Linked DNA regions of Variovorax paradoxus. The protein of the gene in region 1 interacts with the protein of each later gene in a pairwise test. Links are inferred from orthologs where the notes say so. Each region holds a gene or a part of one and is shown in the gene's direction. Other genes may lie near its edges.

Region 1 (3,669 bases):
AGCTCGGTGCGCGGCAGGCTCACCTCGACGCGCTTCGCGCCGAGCTTCTCGTACTCCGCAAGCGCCGCATCGACCGCCGCGCGCACGCCGGGTGCGACGCCTTCGCCGAAGAACTCCTTCGGCACGCCGATGCGCAGGCCTTCGAGCGAGTCGTTCAGCGAGCGGCCGAAGTTTTCGGCGGGCTTGTCGAGCGAGGTGGAGTCGCGGTCGAGGTCGGGACCGCAGAAGGCCGACAGCAGCAGCGCGCAGTCCTCGGCCGAGCGCGCCATCGGGCCGGCCTGGTCGAGGCTCGAGGCAAAGGCCACCATGCCGTAGCGCGAGGCGCGGCCATAGGTCGGCTTGATGCCGGTCACGCCGCAGAACGAAGCGGGCTGGCGGATCGAGCCGCCGGTGTCGGTGCCGGTGGCCGCGGGGGCCAGGCGCGCGGCAACGGCGGCCGCGCTGGCGCCCGACGAGCCGCCCGGAATGCGCTCGCGGTTCCAGGGATTGCGCACCGGCACGGCCTTGTCGTGGCCGACTGCGGGCACGGCGACGTTCTCGTTGGCCGAGCCCATCGCGAACTCGTCGCAGCTCAGCTTGCCCAGCGTGACGGCGCCGGCCTCGGCCAGGCGCTTCACCACGGTCGCGTCGAATGGCGAGCGGTAGCCCGCGAGCATCTTCGAGCCGGCTGTTGTGGCGAAATCGGTGGTGACGAAGATGTCCTTGTGCGCGATCGGCACGCCGGCCAGTGCCGGGGCGTTGCCCGCGGCGATCAGCGCGTCGGCGGCGCGGGCCTGGGCCAGCGTGGCTTCTTCGTTCACGTCGACGAAGGTGCCGAGCGACTCGTGGGCCTTCATGCGGCCCAGGAAAGCCTGCGAAGCCTCGACGGCCGAGACCTTGCGCTCGGCCAGTGCCTTGGCCAGCGCGACCACGCTCAATTGGTGCAATTCACCGCTGCTCATCATTCGATCACCTTGGGCACGAGGAACAGGCCGGCTTCGACGGCCGGGGCGCTCTTCTGGTTGGCTTCGCGGTTGTCGGGTTCGCTCACCACGTCGTCGCGCAGGCGCAGCGTGATGTCTTCGAGGGCGGCCACGGGATGGGCCAGCGGCTCGACACCGGAGGTGTCCACGGAACGCATGCGTTCGACCAGGTCGAAGAAGCCGTTGATCTGGCTGAGCATGCGCTCGCTTTCGTCAGGAGCGAGCTGCAGCCTCGCCAGCGAGGCGATGCGCGCAATATCGGAAGCGGAAAGTGACATAGAACGGAACGGCCCAAAAAAGCGGGGGGAATCGCACGCCGAAGCGGGTGCTAATACAGGAATCAGAGGGGATTCGGGTATTATCCCGCCTTTGCCGCAACCCCCGCGAACGCGCCGGCTTTTGCGCCAAAAACGATCAATCCACCCCGTCAAACGACTCAAAAAATAGAGCGACGACCTGCCGATGCGCAGGCCGTGCTCAGAGGATTCCGCACATGTTTGGAGCTTTCCGTCGGTACTTCTCCACCGACCTTGCGATCGACCTCGGCACCGCCAACACCCTCATATTCGCCCGCAACAAGGGCATCGTGCTGGACGAGCCCTCCGTCGTCGCGATCCGCCACGAAGGCGGCCCGCACGGCAAGAAGGTGATCCAGGCCGTCGGCCGCGAGGCCAAGGCCATGCTGGGCAAGGTGCCCGGCAACATCGAGGCGATCCGCCCGATGAAGGACGGCGTCATTGCAGACTTCGTGATCACCGAGCAGATGATCAAGCAGTTCATCAAGATGGTGCACCCGCGCACGCTGCTCACGCCGAGCCCCCGCATCATCATCTGCGTGCCCTGCGGCTCCACTCAGGTCGAGCGCCGCGCCATCAAGGACGCGGCCGAGGCCGCAGGCGCCACGTCGGTCTACCTCATCGAGGAACCCATGGCGGCAGCCATCGGCGCCGGCCTGCCCGTCAGCGAAGCCTCGGGCTCGATGGTGGTCGACATCGGCGGCGGCACCACCGAGGTGGGCGTCATCTCGCTGGGCGGCATGGTCTACAAGGGCTCGGTCCGCGTGGGCGGCGACCGCTTCGACGAAGCCATCATCAACTACATCCGCCGCAACTACGGCATGCTGATCGGCGAGCCGACGGCCGAAGTCATCAAGAAGAACATCGGCTCGGCCTTCCCGGGCTCCGAAGTCAAGGAAATGGAAGTCAAGGGCCGCAACCTTTCCGAAGGCGTGCCGCGCAGCTTCACCATCAGCAGCAACGAAGTGCTGGAAGCCCTGACCGATCCGCTCAACAACATCGTCTCGGCCGTGAAGAACGCGCTCGAGCAGACCCCTCCCGAACTGGGCGCCGACATCGCCGAGCGCGGCATGATGCTGACCGGCGGCGGTGCGCTGCTGCGCGACCTCGACCGCCTGCTGGCCGAGGAAACCGGCCTGCCGGTGCTGGTCGCCGAAGATCCGCTGACCTGCGTGGTGCGCGGCTGCGGCATCGCTCTCGAGCGCATGGACCGTCTCGGCAGCATCTTCACGAGCGAATAACCAAGGTACACCCCCAGGCTTCGCGCACTTCGCGTCGTTGCGCCAATCCCCTGCCCAGGGCAATGCCCGCGGCCCGGCAAAGCCGGTTCCGCGGTATTCCTGGCAATGGATCGTGTGTTAATTTCCTGCGTTGCAAGTCGCGCACGGCGCGGTGAAAACTAGGCTAGGCCGAATTCATGCCTCTGGGCACGCTCGATCGCACAGCGCCACCCCTGTTCAACCAGGGGCAGTCGGCGCTCAGCAAGCTGATCTTCTTCGGCGCATTGGCCCTGTTCCTCATGGTGGCGGACGCCCGCTTCCACATCGTTCAGCCGATCCGCGCGGCCTTCGGCGCCGTGCTGTACCCGGTGCAATGGGTGGCGCTGAAACCGGTGCAGGTGGTGCTCGGTGGCGGGCGCTATCTCGAAGACCTGCAGACCGCGCAGCGCAACGAGGAAGACGCCCGCAAGGCACTCATGATGCAGGCCGAACGCGCCGCCCAGGCCGACACGCTGGCGCAGGACAACGCCCGACTGCGCGAGTTGCTCGAGCTGCGCCAGACCACTACCACGCCGGGCCGCGCCGCCGAGGTGCTCTATGACGCGGCCGACCCCTACACCCGCAAGATCGTCGTCGACCAGGGGCTCGCCCAGGGCATACAGCCCGGCTCGCCGGTGATCGATTCGCGCGGCGTGCTCGGCCAGGTCACCCAGGTGCTGCCCTTCACGAGCGAGGTCACGCTCGTGATCGACCGAGACCTGTCCATTCCCGTGCAGAACACCCGTACGGGCGTGCGCAGCGTGGCCTTCGGCGATGCCTCGGCCCACGGCGGCGGGCTGGAGCTGCGCTTCATGGCCGCCAACGCCGACCTGCAGGAGGGCGACCTGCTTTCCACCAGCGGTGTCGACGGCATCTACCCCGCCGGCCTGCCGGTGGCGAAGATCGAGCGCATCGAACGCCGCGCCGATTCGGCCTTCGCGCGCATCTACTGCGTGCCGCTGGCCCACGTGACCGCTGCGCGCTACGTGCTGGTGCTCGCACCCACGGGCAATCCGGCCGCGCCGCCGCCGCCCGCACCGGCTGCCGCGCCGCGCAAGCGGCCCGAGGGCAAGCCCGGGGCCGGCAAGAACGAGAAGAAGCCGGGAGAGCGCCGTTGATCAAGCGTCCAGGCCAGCAGCAGCTGCTGCTGCC
Region 2 (3,562 bases), 750 kb from region 1 along the record:
CCCGATCGCGGGCGATCTCATCACGAGCGACATCGCAATGGCGCTGCGCACGCCCACCAAGGATGCAGAAGACATCAAGGTCGAGAACGGCTATGCCAAGCAGCTGCTGGCCGACCCCGACACGCAGGTCGAGGTGCCCGGCCTGGGCGACCGCGGCCCGCGCATGCTGAGCAAGCAGGCTCTGGCGGGCGTGATCGAGCCGCGCATCGAGGAAATCTTTTCGCTCGTGCAGCAGGTGGTGCGCGAGTCGGGCTATGAGGAAGTGCTTTCGTCGGGCGTGGTGCTCACTGGCGGCAGCGCGGTGATGCCCGGCATGGTCGAGCTCGGCGAGGACATCTTCCTGAAGCCCGTGCGAAGAGGCATCCCGAAGTATTCCAGCGCGTTGTCCGACATGGTTGCACAGCCTCGCGCCGCTACAGTCATGGGCCTTCTCGAAGAGGCTCGCTTCGCACGCATGCGCGGCTTCAAGGTCGCACAGAAGAATGGGTCGGTAAAGACTGCATTCGGACGTTTCAAGGACTTCATCGTGGGGAATTTCTGACGATGATCAAGTCTCCACTGTGGCTCGCGCGTGGCAGTCCACCCATGCATTTCAACGAGCGATGGCGACGAACAGGTCCACCATCCTGACGTGCGCATCGTTGATCTCGTCACGGCAAAAATATTCACAGATACAAAACGGCAACTGCAAGATTCAAGGAGTTAAGAATGACCATCGAAATGATCGAAGTCGAAGAGTTCAATCAGGGCACGCAGATCAAGGTGATCGGTGTTGGCGGTGGCGGCGGCAATGCAGTCGCCCACATGATGGAGCGCGGCGTGCAGGGCGTTCAGTTCGTCTGCGCGAACACCGACGCGCAGGCACTGCAACGCAGCAACGCGCACAAGATCATCCAGCTCGGCACCAGCGGCCTGGGCGCCGGCAGCAAGCCCGACAAGGGCCGTGAAGCGGCCGAGCTCGCGGTGGACGACATCCGCGCGGCCATCGACGGCGCGCACATGCTGTTCATCACGGCCGGCATGGGCGGCGGCACCGGCACCGGCGCTGCACCCGTGATCGCGCGCGTGGCGAAGGAAATGGGCATCCTTACCGTGGGCGTGGTCACCAAGCCCTTCGACTGGGAAGGCGGCCGTCGCATGACCAATGCCGACGCCGGCCTGACCGAGCTCGAAGCCAACGTCGACTCGCTCATCGTGGTGCTCAACGAGAAGCTGCTCGACGTGCTGGGCGAGGACGTCACGCAGGACGAAGCCTTCGCGCAAGCCAACGACGTGCTGAAAAACGCCGTGGGCGGCATCTCGGAAATCATCAACGAGTACGGCGGCGTGAACGTCGACTTCGAAGACGTGCGCACCGTAATGGGCGAACCCGGCAAGGCCATGATGGGCACGGCAGCCGCTGCAGGCCCGGACCGTGCGCGCATCGCCGCGGAACAGGCCGTGGCCTGCCCGCTGCTCGAAGGCATCGACCTCTCGGGCGCCAAGGGCGTGCTGGTGCTGGTGACTGCATCGAAGGGCTCGCTGAAGCTGAACGAATCGAAGCTGGCGATGAACACCATCCGCGCCTACGCTTCGCCGGACGCGCACGTGATCTACGGCGCCGCCTATGACGACAGCCTGGGCGACGAGATGCGCGTGACCGTGGTGGCCACGGGCCTGTCGCGTGCCGATGCACGCCGCCAGGCACCGACGCTCGAAGTGATCCGCACCGGCACCGACAACATCCCGTTCACCGTGCCGACGCTCGGTGGCGTGGGTCACGCCGGCGTGGGCGGCGGCAGCCAGCCCAACTACGACGGCATGGCCGTCCCCAGCGTGTGGCGCACGAACCGCACGATGGCCGCCGCGAAGGTGGACGCGCTGTCCTCGGGCGGCATGGACGACTTCGAGATCCCGGCCTTCCTGCGCCGCCAGGCCGACTGATACTGGCTCGCCCCCAGGCTGCGCGCACTTCGTGTCGCTTCGCCAACCCCCTGCCGGGGGCGACACCTGCGGCCCGGCAGAGCCGGTTCCGCGGTGTCTCGCGAAGAGGCCTGCGTACGCAGAGGGCACGAGGGTTCGCAAGGGGTTCGGGAAGACCTGAAAGGGACTTCCGCTGGCTCTACACGCTGCGTTCACTTCGTGCCCTTTGCGTCCACCGCGGGGGCTTTTCATAGAACCCATGTCTATCGGTGCCATAGCCAGGGGCATAGGGCGTCATGCCCGGCACGCGCCTAAAATCGCGGGCGTGCTGCAACAACGAACCCTCAAGTCGATCAGCCGCGCCGTGGGCGTGGGGCTTCACAGCGGCCAGCGCGTGGAGCTGACGCTGCGACCGGCTCCGGCCGACACGGGCATCGTGTTCCGGCGCGTCGACCTGCCGGAACCGGTCGACATCCGCATGACGGCCGAGTCGGTCACCGACACGCGCCTGGCGTCCACGGTCTCCACCGGCGGCGCGAAGGTGCAGACCGTCGAGCACATCATGTCTGCCTGCGCGGGCCTGGGCATCGACAACCTCTACATCGACATCACGGCCGACGAAGTGCCGATCCTCGACGGGTCGGCCTCGTCCTTCGTGTTCCTGCTGCAGAGCGCGGGCATCGCGCTGCAGAAGGCGCCGCGCCGCTTCATCCGCGTGACCCGCAAGGTCGAGGTGCGCGAAGGCGAGGGCGCCAACGAGAAGTGGGCGAGCCTGGAGCCGTACCACGGCTACAAGCTCAGCTTCGAGATCGACTTCGACCACCGCGTGGTGAACTCCACCGGCCAGCGCGTCGAGTTCGACCTGGGAACCGGCTCCTACAGCCGCGACATCGCGCGTGCACGCACATTCGGCTTCACCAAGGAGGTCGAGTACATGCGCAGCAAGGGCCTCGCGCTCGGCGGCGGCCTCGACAACGCCATCGTGATGGACGACACCAAGGTGCTCAATGCCGGCGGTCTGCGCTACGACGACGAGTTCGTGAAGCACAAGATCCTCGACGCCATGGGCGACCTGTACATCATCGGCAAGCCGCTGCTGGCCGCGTACACCGCGTTCCGCTCGGGCCATGCGCTCAACAACAAGCTGCTGCGCGAACTGCTCTCGCACAGCGATGCCTACGAAGTCGTGACCTTCGAGGACGAGAAGCGCGCGCCGCGCGGTTTCGGCGAAGTCGCGCGGGCCTGGTAGGCCTCGCCTCCACGATGCTCCTTTTCCGCTGGGCCATCCTGCTGCTCCTGCTGGTGGCCGGCGTGTGCTTCGCGTTCTATGCGGGCACCGGGCAGGTCAAGTACCGGCGCCTGGGCTGGATCGTGCTGAAGTGGACGCTGCTTGCGGCATTCGGCTTCTTCGCGGTGCTGATCGCCGAGCGCATCGCCTAGTTTGCATCGCCGGTCGCATGTCCGGAAACGGCATGCCGCATGGCACCGCGCCGCGCACGATGGCGCCATGAGCACATCCACCCCACCCACCCGCAATCCGTTCGGCGTGCAGGATGCGCCCGATCCGGACGGTGACGACATCGATACGTTCGCGGCCGGTGTCCGGCTCGACGGCTCGGCCTCCGACGACAACGCGAATGGCTGGGGCATCGCGCGAGAC
Region 3 (3,729 bases), 3.1 Mb from region 1 along the record:
CTCGACGACAACGCCTACGGGCTGTCGCGCCGTCGCGTGACGGTGTCGACCTCCGGCGTGGTGCCGATGATCGATCGCCTGGGCGCCGATTGCGCAGTGGCCATGGCCGTTTCGCTGCATGCGCCCAACGACGCGCTGCGCGACGACCTCGTGCCGCTGAATCGCAAGTACCCGATTGCAGAACTGCTCGAGGCTTGCAAGCGCTACCTCGTGCATGCGCCGCGCGACTTCATCACCTTCGAGTACTGCATGCTCGATGGCGTCAACGACCAGCCCGAGCATGCCCGCCAACTGATCGAGCTGGTGCGCACGCACGACGTGTCGTGCAAGTTCAACCTGATTCCTTTCAACCCGTTCCCGGCGTCGGGCCTTCTGCGTTCGCCGCAGCCTCGCGTGCTGGCATTCGCAAAGATGCTGAGCGAAGCCGGGATCGTGACCACCGTGCGCAAGACGCGCGGTGACGATATCGACGCCGCATGCGGACAACTCGCCGGCGACGTCAAGGACCGCACCCGTGCGGCCGAGCGCATGGCCCAGCGCCGCGCTGCAGAGCGACCCATCGTTTTGCATCCGGTTCGCAAGACCGCACCCCAGGAGCATTGACAGAATGAGCATGGCCTTTCCGATGACGACCGTGAATGCGCAGCGGCTGCTTGCCGTGGGCCTTGCCGGCGTCGCCGTGGCGTTACTGCTCTCGGGCTGCGTGAACACGCGGACCACCACAACCTCCTTGGCCGACAGCAGTTCGAGCAAGGGTAACGAGATCGTGACCGAATCGGACGAGAGTTCGCGGCAGCGCCGCGCTCGCCTTCGCATGGAGCTCGCGTCCGGCTACTTCGAGCAAGGGCAGACGACGGTCGCGCTCGACGAGATCAAGCAGGCGCTGGCCGCTGATCCGAACAATGCCGATGCTTACAACCTGCGTGGCCTGGTCTACATGCGACTGGACGACGCCGGCCTTGCGGAAGACAGTTTCCGTCGCGCCATCGCCATCAATCCGCGCGACGCCAATGCGCGCCACAACTACGGCTGGCTGCTGTGCCAGCAGAACCGCTTTGGCGACGCTGCCACGCAGTTCAACGAAGCGCTCGCCGTGCCGAGCTATGCCGACCGCGCCAAGACGCTCATGACCCAAGGCGTGTGCCAGCTCAAGGCGGGCCAGCGCGTCGAGGCCGAGCGCAGCCTCATGCAGGCGTACGAGATCGACGCCGGCAATCCGGTGGTCGGCTTCAATCTCGCATCGGTGCTCGCCCAACGCGAAGAGTGGTCGCGTGCGCAGTTCTACATTCGCCGCGTCAACAACAGTTCCGCAGCCAGTGCCGAAACGCTCTGGCTCGGCATCAGGATCGAACGAAAGCTCAACAACCGCGAGGCCGCTGCGCAGTTGGGAGGCCAGTTGCAACGACGTTTCCCCCAATCGCGGGAGGCATCAGCGTACGAGCGCGGGAATTTCAATGATTGATCGGGTTTCGGAGTTCGGCACTTCCGTGGCACAGCCGCTAGAGGAAGGCGACATCACGCACAAGACGGCCGGCGACCTGCTTCGCGAGGCGCGCGAAGCCCACGGATTGCACATCGAGATGGTGGCGGCCGCGTTGAAGGTGCCGCCGCAGAAGTTGCTTGCGCTCGAGGCGGACGACATCGCCTCGCTGCCCGATCCGGTCTTTGCGCGCGCATTGGCCAGCAGCGTGTGCCGCGCACTGCGCATCGATCCGGCGCCGGTGCTGGCCAAGCTGCCCACGACACAGAAGGTGTCGCTTGCGGAGGCCGACCGCACGCTCAAGACAAACATCTCCTCGGGCACGCCGCGCTGGAGCGGCAGCAGCAGCCGGTCGAGCGGCCTGCCTTCGCGTACGTTGCTCACCGTGGTCCTCCTGTTGCTGGTGGGGGCCGGCGCGCTCTTCTGGCTTCCGCAGTCGGTGTTCGACCAGATCGGCGCCTCGGTGTCACGCCTGACGGCTCGCAGCAGCGCCGACGCCGGCTCGGCCGCCAACGACCCTGCGGCAAGCGCCCCGTCGAGCTCTTCCGGCGTCGTGGCCGAAACCGTTCCCGCGCAGATCGTGGCGCCGAGCGGTCCTGTGAGCACGAATGCTCCGGCTGCACCCATGGCATCCGCCATACCCGGCGGCGCCGCTGCCACTGCTGCGGCCCCATTGGCAGCGGCTTCCGCGCCGGTGGCTCCAGTCGCTGGAGGCAGCCAGCAACTCGTCTTCGTTGCACGCGAGGAATGCTGGATCACCGTGACGGAAGCCGGCGGCAAGCAACTGCTACGCCGCAGCCTGAAGGCCGGCGAAACGGTCGGCCTGTCGGGTACGCTGCCGTTGTCGGTCGTGGTGGGCCGTGCGTCCAGCGTCGACGTGCAGGTTCGCGGACAACCTTTCGATCTGAAGCCTGTCACCAAGGGTGGCGGCGTGGCGCGTTTCGAGGTGAAGTGATGACGGACGACAGCCTTCCCGTGCCCATCGAATCGGCCGCGCCCAAGGCGCGACGCTCGCGCCAGGCCCGCGTGGTCTGGGGCCCGCGCGTGGTCACGGTCGGTGGCGACGCACCGGTGCGCGTGCAGTCGATGACCAACACCGATACGGTCGATGCCATCGGCACGGCCATCCAGGTGAAGGAGCTGGCCGTTGCGGGCTCCGAGATGGTCCGCATCACGGTCAATACGCCGGAAGCGGCGGCGCAGGTGCCGTACATCCGCGAGCAGCTCGATCGCATGGGCATCGACGTGCCGCTGGTCGGCGATTTCCACTACAACGGCCACCGGCTGCTGACCGACTACCCGGCTTGCGCGGAAGCGCTGAGCAAGTACCGCATCAACCCCGGCAACGTGGGCAAGGGCGACAAGAAGGACAAGCAGTTCGGCCAGATGATCGACGCGGCGATGCGCTGGAACAAGCCGGTGCGCATCGGCGTGAACTGGGGCAGCCTCGACCAGGAACTGCTCGCCAGCCTGATGGACGTCAACAGCGGCCGCGCCCAGCCCTGGGACGCCAAGCAGGTGATGTACGAGGCGCTCATCACCTCGGCCATCGAATCCGCCAGGCTGGCCGAGTCGATGGGCATGGATGGCAACCAGATCATCCTTTCGTGCAAGGTAAGCGGCGTGCAGGACCTGATTTCGGTCTACCGCGAACTGGCTCGCCGCTGCGACTACGCGCTGCATCTCGGCCTCACCGAGGCCGGCATGGGCACCAAGGGCACGGTGGCATCGGCCACGGCGCTGTCGATCCTGCTGCAGGAGGGCATCGGCGACACCATTCGCGTGTCGCTCACGCCGCAGCCGGGCGAGTCGCGCACGCAGGAGGTGGTGATCGCTTCCGAGATCCTGCAGGCGCTGGGCCTGCGCGTGTTCGTGCCGAGCGTCACCGCCTGTCCCGGATGCGGGCGCACCACCAGCACCACGTTCCAGGAACTGGCCAAGCAGATCGACGACTACCTGCGCATGCAGATGCCGGTCTGGCGCAAGAAGTATCCCGGCGTCGAAACGCTCAAGGTCGCGGTCATGGGCTGCATCGTCAACGGTCCCGGCGAGAGCAAGCACGCCGACATCGGCATCAGCCTGCCCGGCAACGGCGAGGCACCTGCCGCGCCGGTCTTCATCGACGGTGAAAAGGCGCTCACGCTGCGCGGCGACAATATCGCCAACGAGTTCCACCAGCTCGTCGAAACCTACATCGAAAAGCGCTTCGGCGGCGAACACGCTGTCGCGGCCTGATACCTCCGCAGACT
Region 4 (3,571 bases), 750 kb from region 1 along the record:
GGCCGACGGCCTGCCGACGCCCAAGTACGTGCGCCTGGCGTTCGACCAGCAAAGCCGCGAGCAGGTCATGGCCGTGCCCGACGTGCTCGGCCTGCCGCTGATCGTGAAGCCGCCGCGCGAGGGTTCCTCCATCGGCGTGACCAAGGTCGAGGGCTACTCGCAGATGCAGGACGCGGTGACGCTGTCGGCGAAGTACGACGCCGACGTGCTGTGCGAGGAATTCATCGAAGGCGAGGAAGTGACCTGCGCTGTGCTCGGCCAGGGGCTGGACGCGCGCGCGCTGCCGGTGGTGCGCATCAGCGCGCCCGAGGGCGCCTACGACTACCAGAACAAGTACTTCACCGACGACGTGAAGTACCAGTGCCCGAGCGGCCTGCCCGAGGCCGAGGAGCACGAGATCCAGCGCATCGCGCTGGCTGCGTACCGCACGCTCGGCTGCCGCGGCTGGGGCCGCGCCGACGTGATGATCCGCGCAAGCGACCGCAAGCCCTTCCTGCTGGAGATGAACACCTCGCCGGGCATGACCAGCCATTCGTTGGTGCCGATGTCCGCGCGCGCCGCGGGCATCCCCTACGAGGAGCTGTGCGTGCGCGTGCTGGCATCGGCGTCGCTCGACGCCACGGGAGGCTCGCGATAGCCATGGCCGACAGCATCCCCGCGCCCTTCGACGTCAAGCTCATGAACATCGTCGCGAACATCGCCTTCGCGATGGTGGCGCTCATGCTGCTGGCGGCGGGCGCCTGGTGGGTGCTGCGCCAGCCGTTCTTCCCCATCGGCGGCATCAAGGTGGACGGCGAGGTGACGCACAACAACGCCGTCACGCTGCGTGCCAACGTGGCGCCGCAGCTCAAGGGCAACTTCTTCACCATCGACCTGGCGCGCGCGCGCGCGGCCTTCGAGTCGGTGCCTTGGGTGCGCAGCGCCGTGGTGCGCCGCGAGTTTCCGAACCGGCTGCATGTGACGCTGACCGAGCAGGTGCCCGTGGCCACATGGGGCGACGACGCGGGCTCGAAGCTGATCAACGGTTTCGGCGACGTGTTCGAGGCCAACGTGGCCGAGGTGGACGACAACCTGCCGCGCCTGGACGGACCGATCGAGCAGGCCGGTCAGGTGCTGGGCATGTACCGCGTGCTGCAGCCGCAGTTCCAGCCCTACGACCTGGGCATCGACGAGCTCACGCTGTCGAGCCGTGGCAGCTGGAAGGTGGTGCTCGACAGCGGTGCCGAGATCGAACTGGGCCGCGGCCAGAGCGAAGAGGTGACCGCCCGGCTGCAACGGTTCCTGAAGACCGTGACCCAGGTCGCGGGCCAGTACCGCCGCACGGTGGCGGATGTCGAGGGCGCGGACCTGCGCCACAACGACGCGTATGCATTGCGGCTGCGCGGCGTCACCACGGTCTCGCCAGAGGCCCCAAGAAAAATCAAGTAGCGAATACCGAGGAATCGAGGACATATCAATGCCCAAAGAATACAAAGACCTGGTCGTAGGACTCGACATCGGCACCGCCAAAGTCATGGTGGTGGTGGCCGAGGTGCTGCCCGGCGGCGAGCTCAAGCTGGCCGGCCTCGGCATCGCGCCGAGCAACGGGTTGAAGCGTGGCGTGGTGGTGAACATCGATGCCACGGTGCAGAGCATCCAGCAGGCGCTGAAGGAGGCCGAGCTGATGGCCGACTGCAAGATCAGCCGCGTCTACACCGGCATCACCGGCAGCCACATCCGCGGCATCAACTCGAGCGGCATGGTGGCCGTGAAGGACAAGGAAGTGACGCCCGCCGACGTGGCGCGCGTGGTGGAGACGGCGCGCGCCATCAACATCTCGAGCGACCAGCGGCTGCTGCTCGTGGAGCCGCAGGAGTTCGTGATCGACGGCCAGGACGTGAAGGAGCCGATCGGCATGAGCGGCATGCGCCTTGAAGCCAAGGTGCACATCGTGACCGGCGCGCAGAGCGCGGCCGAGAACATCATCAAGTGCGTGCGCCGCTGCGGCCTCGAGGTCGACCAACTCATGCTCAACCCGCTGGCCTCGAGCCAGGCGGTGCTGACGGAAGACGAGCGCGAGCTCGGCGTGGTGCTGGTGGACATCGGCGCCGGCACGACCGACGTGGCGATCTTCACCAACGGCGCGATCCGCCACACGGCGGTGATCCCGATCGCGGGCGATCTCATCACGAGCGACATCGCAATGGCGCTGCGCACGCCCACCAAGGATGCAGAAGACATCAAGGTCGAGAACGGCTATGCCAAGCAGCTGCTGGCCGACCCCGACACGCAGGTCGAGGTGCCCGGCCTGGGCGACCGCGGCCCGCGCATGCTGAGCAAGCAGGCTCTGGCGGGCGTGATCGAGCCGCGCATCGAGGAAATCTTTTCGCTCGTGCAGCAGGTGGTGCGCGAGTCGGGCTATGAGGAAGTGCTTTCGTCGGGCGTGGTGCTCACTGGCGGCAGCGCGGTGATGCCCGGCATGGTCGAGCTCGGCGAGGACATCTTCCTGAAGCCCGTGCGAAGAGGCATCCCGAAGTATTCCAGCGCGTTGTCCGACATGGTTGCACAGCCTCGCGCCGCTACAGTCATGGGCCTTCTCGAAGAGGCTCGCTTCGCACGCATGCGCGGCTTCAAGGTCGCACAGAAGAATGGGTCGGTAAAGACTGCATTCGGACGTTTCAAGGACTTCATCGTGGGGAATTTCTGACGATGATCAAGTCTCCACTGTGGCTCGCGCGTGGCAGTCCACCCATGCATTTCAACGAGCGATGGCGACGAACAGGTCCACCATCCTGACGTGCGCATCGTTGATCTCGTCACGGCAAAAATATTCACAGATACAAAACGGCAACTGCAAGATTCAAGGAGTTAAGAATGACCATCGAAATGATCGAAGTCGAAGAGTTCAATCAGGGCACGCAGATCAAGGTGATCGGTGTTGGCGGTGGCGGCGGCAATGCAGTCGCCCACATGATGGAGCGCGGCGTGCAGGGCGTTCAGTTCGTCTGCGCGAACACCGACGCGCAGGCACTGCAACGCAGCAACGCGCACAAGATCATCCAGCTCGGCACCAGCGGCCTGGGCGCCGGCAGCAAGCCCGACAAGGGCCGTGAAGCGGCCGAGCTCGCGGTGGACGACATCCGCGCGGCCATCGACGGCGCGCACATGCTGTTCATCACGGCCGGCATGGGCGGCGGCACCGGCACCGGCGCTGCACCCGTGATCGCGCGCGTGGCGAAGGAAATGGGCATCCTTACCGTGGGCGTGGTCACCAAGCCCTTCGACTGGGAAGGCGGCCGTCGCATGACCAATGCCGACGCCGGCCTGACCGAGCTCGAAGCCAACGTCGACTCGCTCATCGTGGTGCTCAACGAGAAGCTGCTCGACGTGCTGGGCGAGGACGTCACGCAGGACGAAGCCTTCGCGCAAGCCAACGACGTGCTGAAAAACGCCGTGGGCGGCATCTCGGAAATCATCAACGAGTACGGCGGCGTGAACGTCGACTTCGAAGACGTGCGCACCGTAATGGGCGAACCCGGCAAGGCCATGATGGGCACGGCAGCCGCTGCAGGCCCGGACCGTGCGCGCATCG

What was found.
Region 2: the proteins of AACL56_RS04245 (region 1) and ftsZ interact in binary tests that used the Escherichia coli proteins (3 or more experiments, as listed by UniProt). The link is inferred for Variovorax paradoxus from one-to-one orthologs.
Region 3: the proteins of AACL56_RS04245 (region 1) and AACL56_RS18400 interact in binary tests that used the Escherichia coli proteins (3 or more experiments, as listed by UniProt). The link is inferred for Variovorax paradoxus from one-to-one orthologs.
Region 4: the proteins of AACL56_RS04245 (region 1) and ftsA interact in binary tests that used the Escherichia coli proteins (3 or more experiments, as listed by UniProt). The link is inferred for Variovorax paradoxus from one-to-one orthologs.

What each region holds. Positions count from the first base shown.
Region 1 is NZ_LR743507.1:900,174-903,842, forward strand. The notes cover bases 556-3,477. They hold AACL56_RS04245 (rod shape-determining protein), read left to right. Parts: upstream 556-1,455; coding sequence 1,456-2,499; downstream 2,500-3,477. Other genes in these bases: gatA (Asp-tRNA(Asn)/Glu-tRNA(Gln) amidotransferase subunit GatA), read right to left, coding at 556-941; gatC (Asp-tRNA(Asn)/Glu-tRNA(Gln) amidotransferase subunit GatC), read right to left, coding at 941-1,240; mreC (rod shape-determining protein MreC), read left to right, coding at 2,676-3,477. Also shown: more of gatA, read right to left, coding at 1-555; more of mreC, read left to right, coding at 3,478-3,635; rod shape-determining protein MreD, read left to right, coding at 3,632-3,669. UniProt on the Escherichia coli protein: Forms membrane-associated dynamic filaments that are essential for cell shape determination. Acts by regulating cell wall synthesis and cell elongation, and thus cell shape.
Region 2 is NZ_LR743507.1:1,653,189-1,656,750, forward strand. What follows is about bases 1-2,815. They hold ftsZ (cell division protein FtsZ), read left to right. Parts: upstream 1-708; coding sequence 709-1,923; downstream 1,924-2,815. Other genes in these bases: ftsA (cell division protein FtsA), read left to right, coding at 1-541; lpxC (UDP-3-O-acyl-N-acetylglucosamine deacetylase), read left to right, coding at 2,228-2,815. Outside these bases: more of lpxC, read left to right, coding at 2,816-3,151; AACL56_RS07395 (hypothetical protein), read left to right, coding at 3,166-3,342; AACL56_RS07400 (hypothetical protein), read left to right, coding at 3,410-3,562. UniProt on the Escherichia coli protein: Essential cell division protein that forms a contractile ring structure (Z ring) at the future cell division site. The regulation of the ring assembly controls the timing and the location of cell division.
Region 3 is NZ_LR743507.1:3,953,432-3,957,160, reverse strand. What follows is about bases 463-3,444. They hold AACL56_RS18400 (helix-turn-helix domain-containing protein), read left to right. Parts: upstream 463-1,454; coding sequence 1,455-2,435; downstream 2,436-3,444. Other genes in these bases: ispG (flavodoxin-dependent (E)-4-hydroxy-3-methylbut-2-enyl-diphosphate synthase), read left to right, coding at 2,435-3,444; pilW (type IV pilus biogenesis/stability protein PilW), read left to right, coding at 608-1,462; rlmN (23S rRNA (adenine(2503)-C(2))-methyltransferase RlmN), read left to right, coding at 463-603. In the rest of the region: more of rlmN, read left to right, coding at 1-462; more of ispG, read left to right, coding at 3,445-3,715.
Region 4 is NZ_LR743507.1:1,651,044-1,654,614, forward strand. Bases 748-3,571 are described here. They hold ftsA (cell division protein FtsA), read left to right. Parts: upstream 748-1,456; coding sequence 1,457-2,686; downstream 2,687-3,571. Other genes in these bases: AACL56_RS07375 (cell division protein FtsQ/DivIB), read left to right, coding at 748-1,428; ftsZ (cell division protein FtsZ), read left to right, coding at 2,854-3,571. Outside these bases: AACL56_RS07370 (D-alanine--D-alanine ligase), read left to right, coding at 1-637; more of AACL56_RS07375, read left to right, coding at 640-747. UniProt on the Escherichia coli protein: Essential cell division protein that assists in the assembly of the Z ring. May serve as the principal membrane anchor for the Z ring.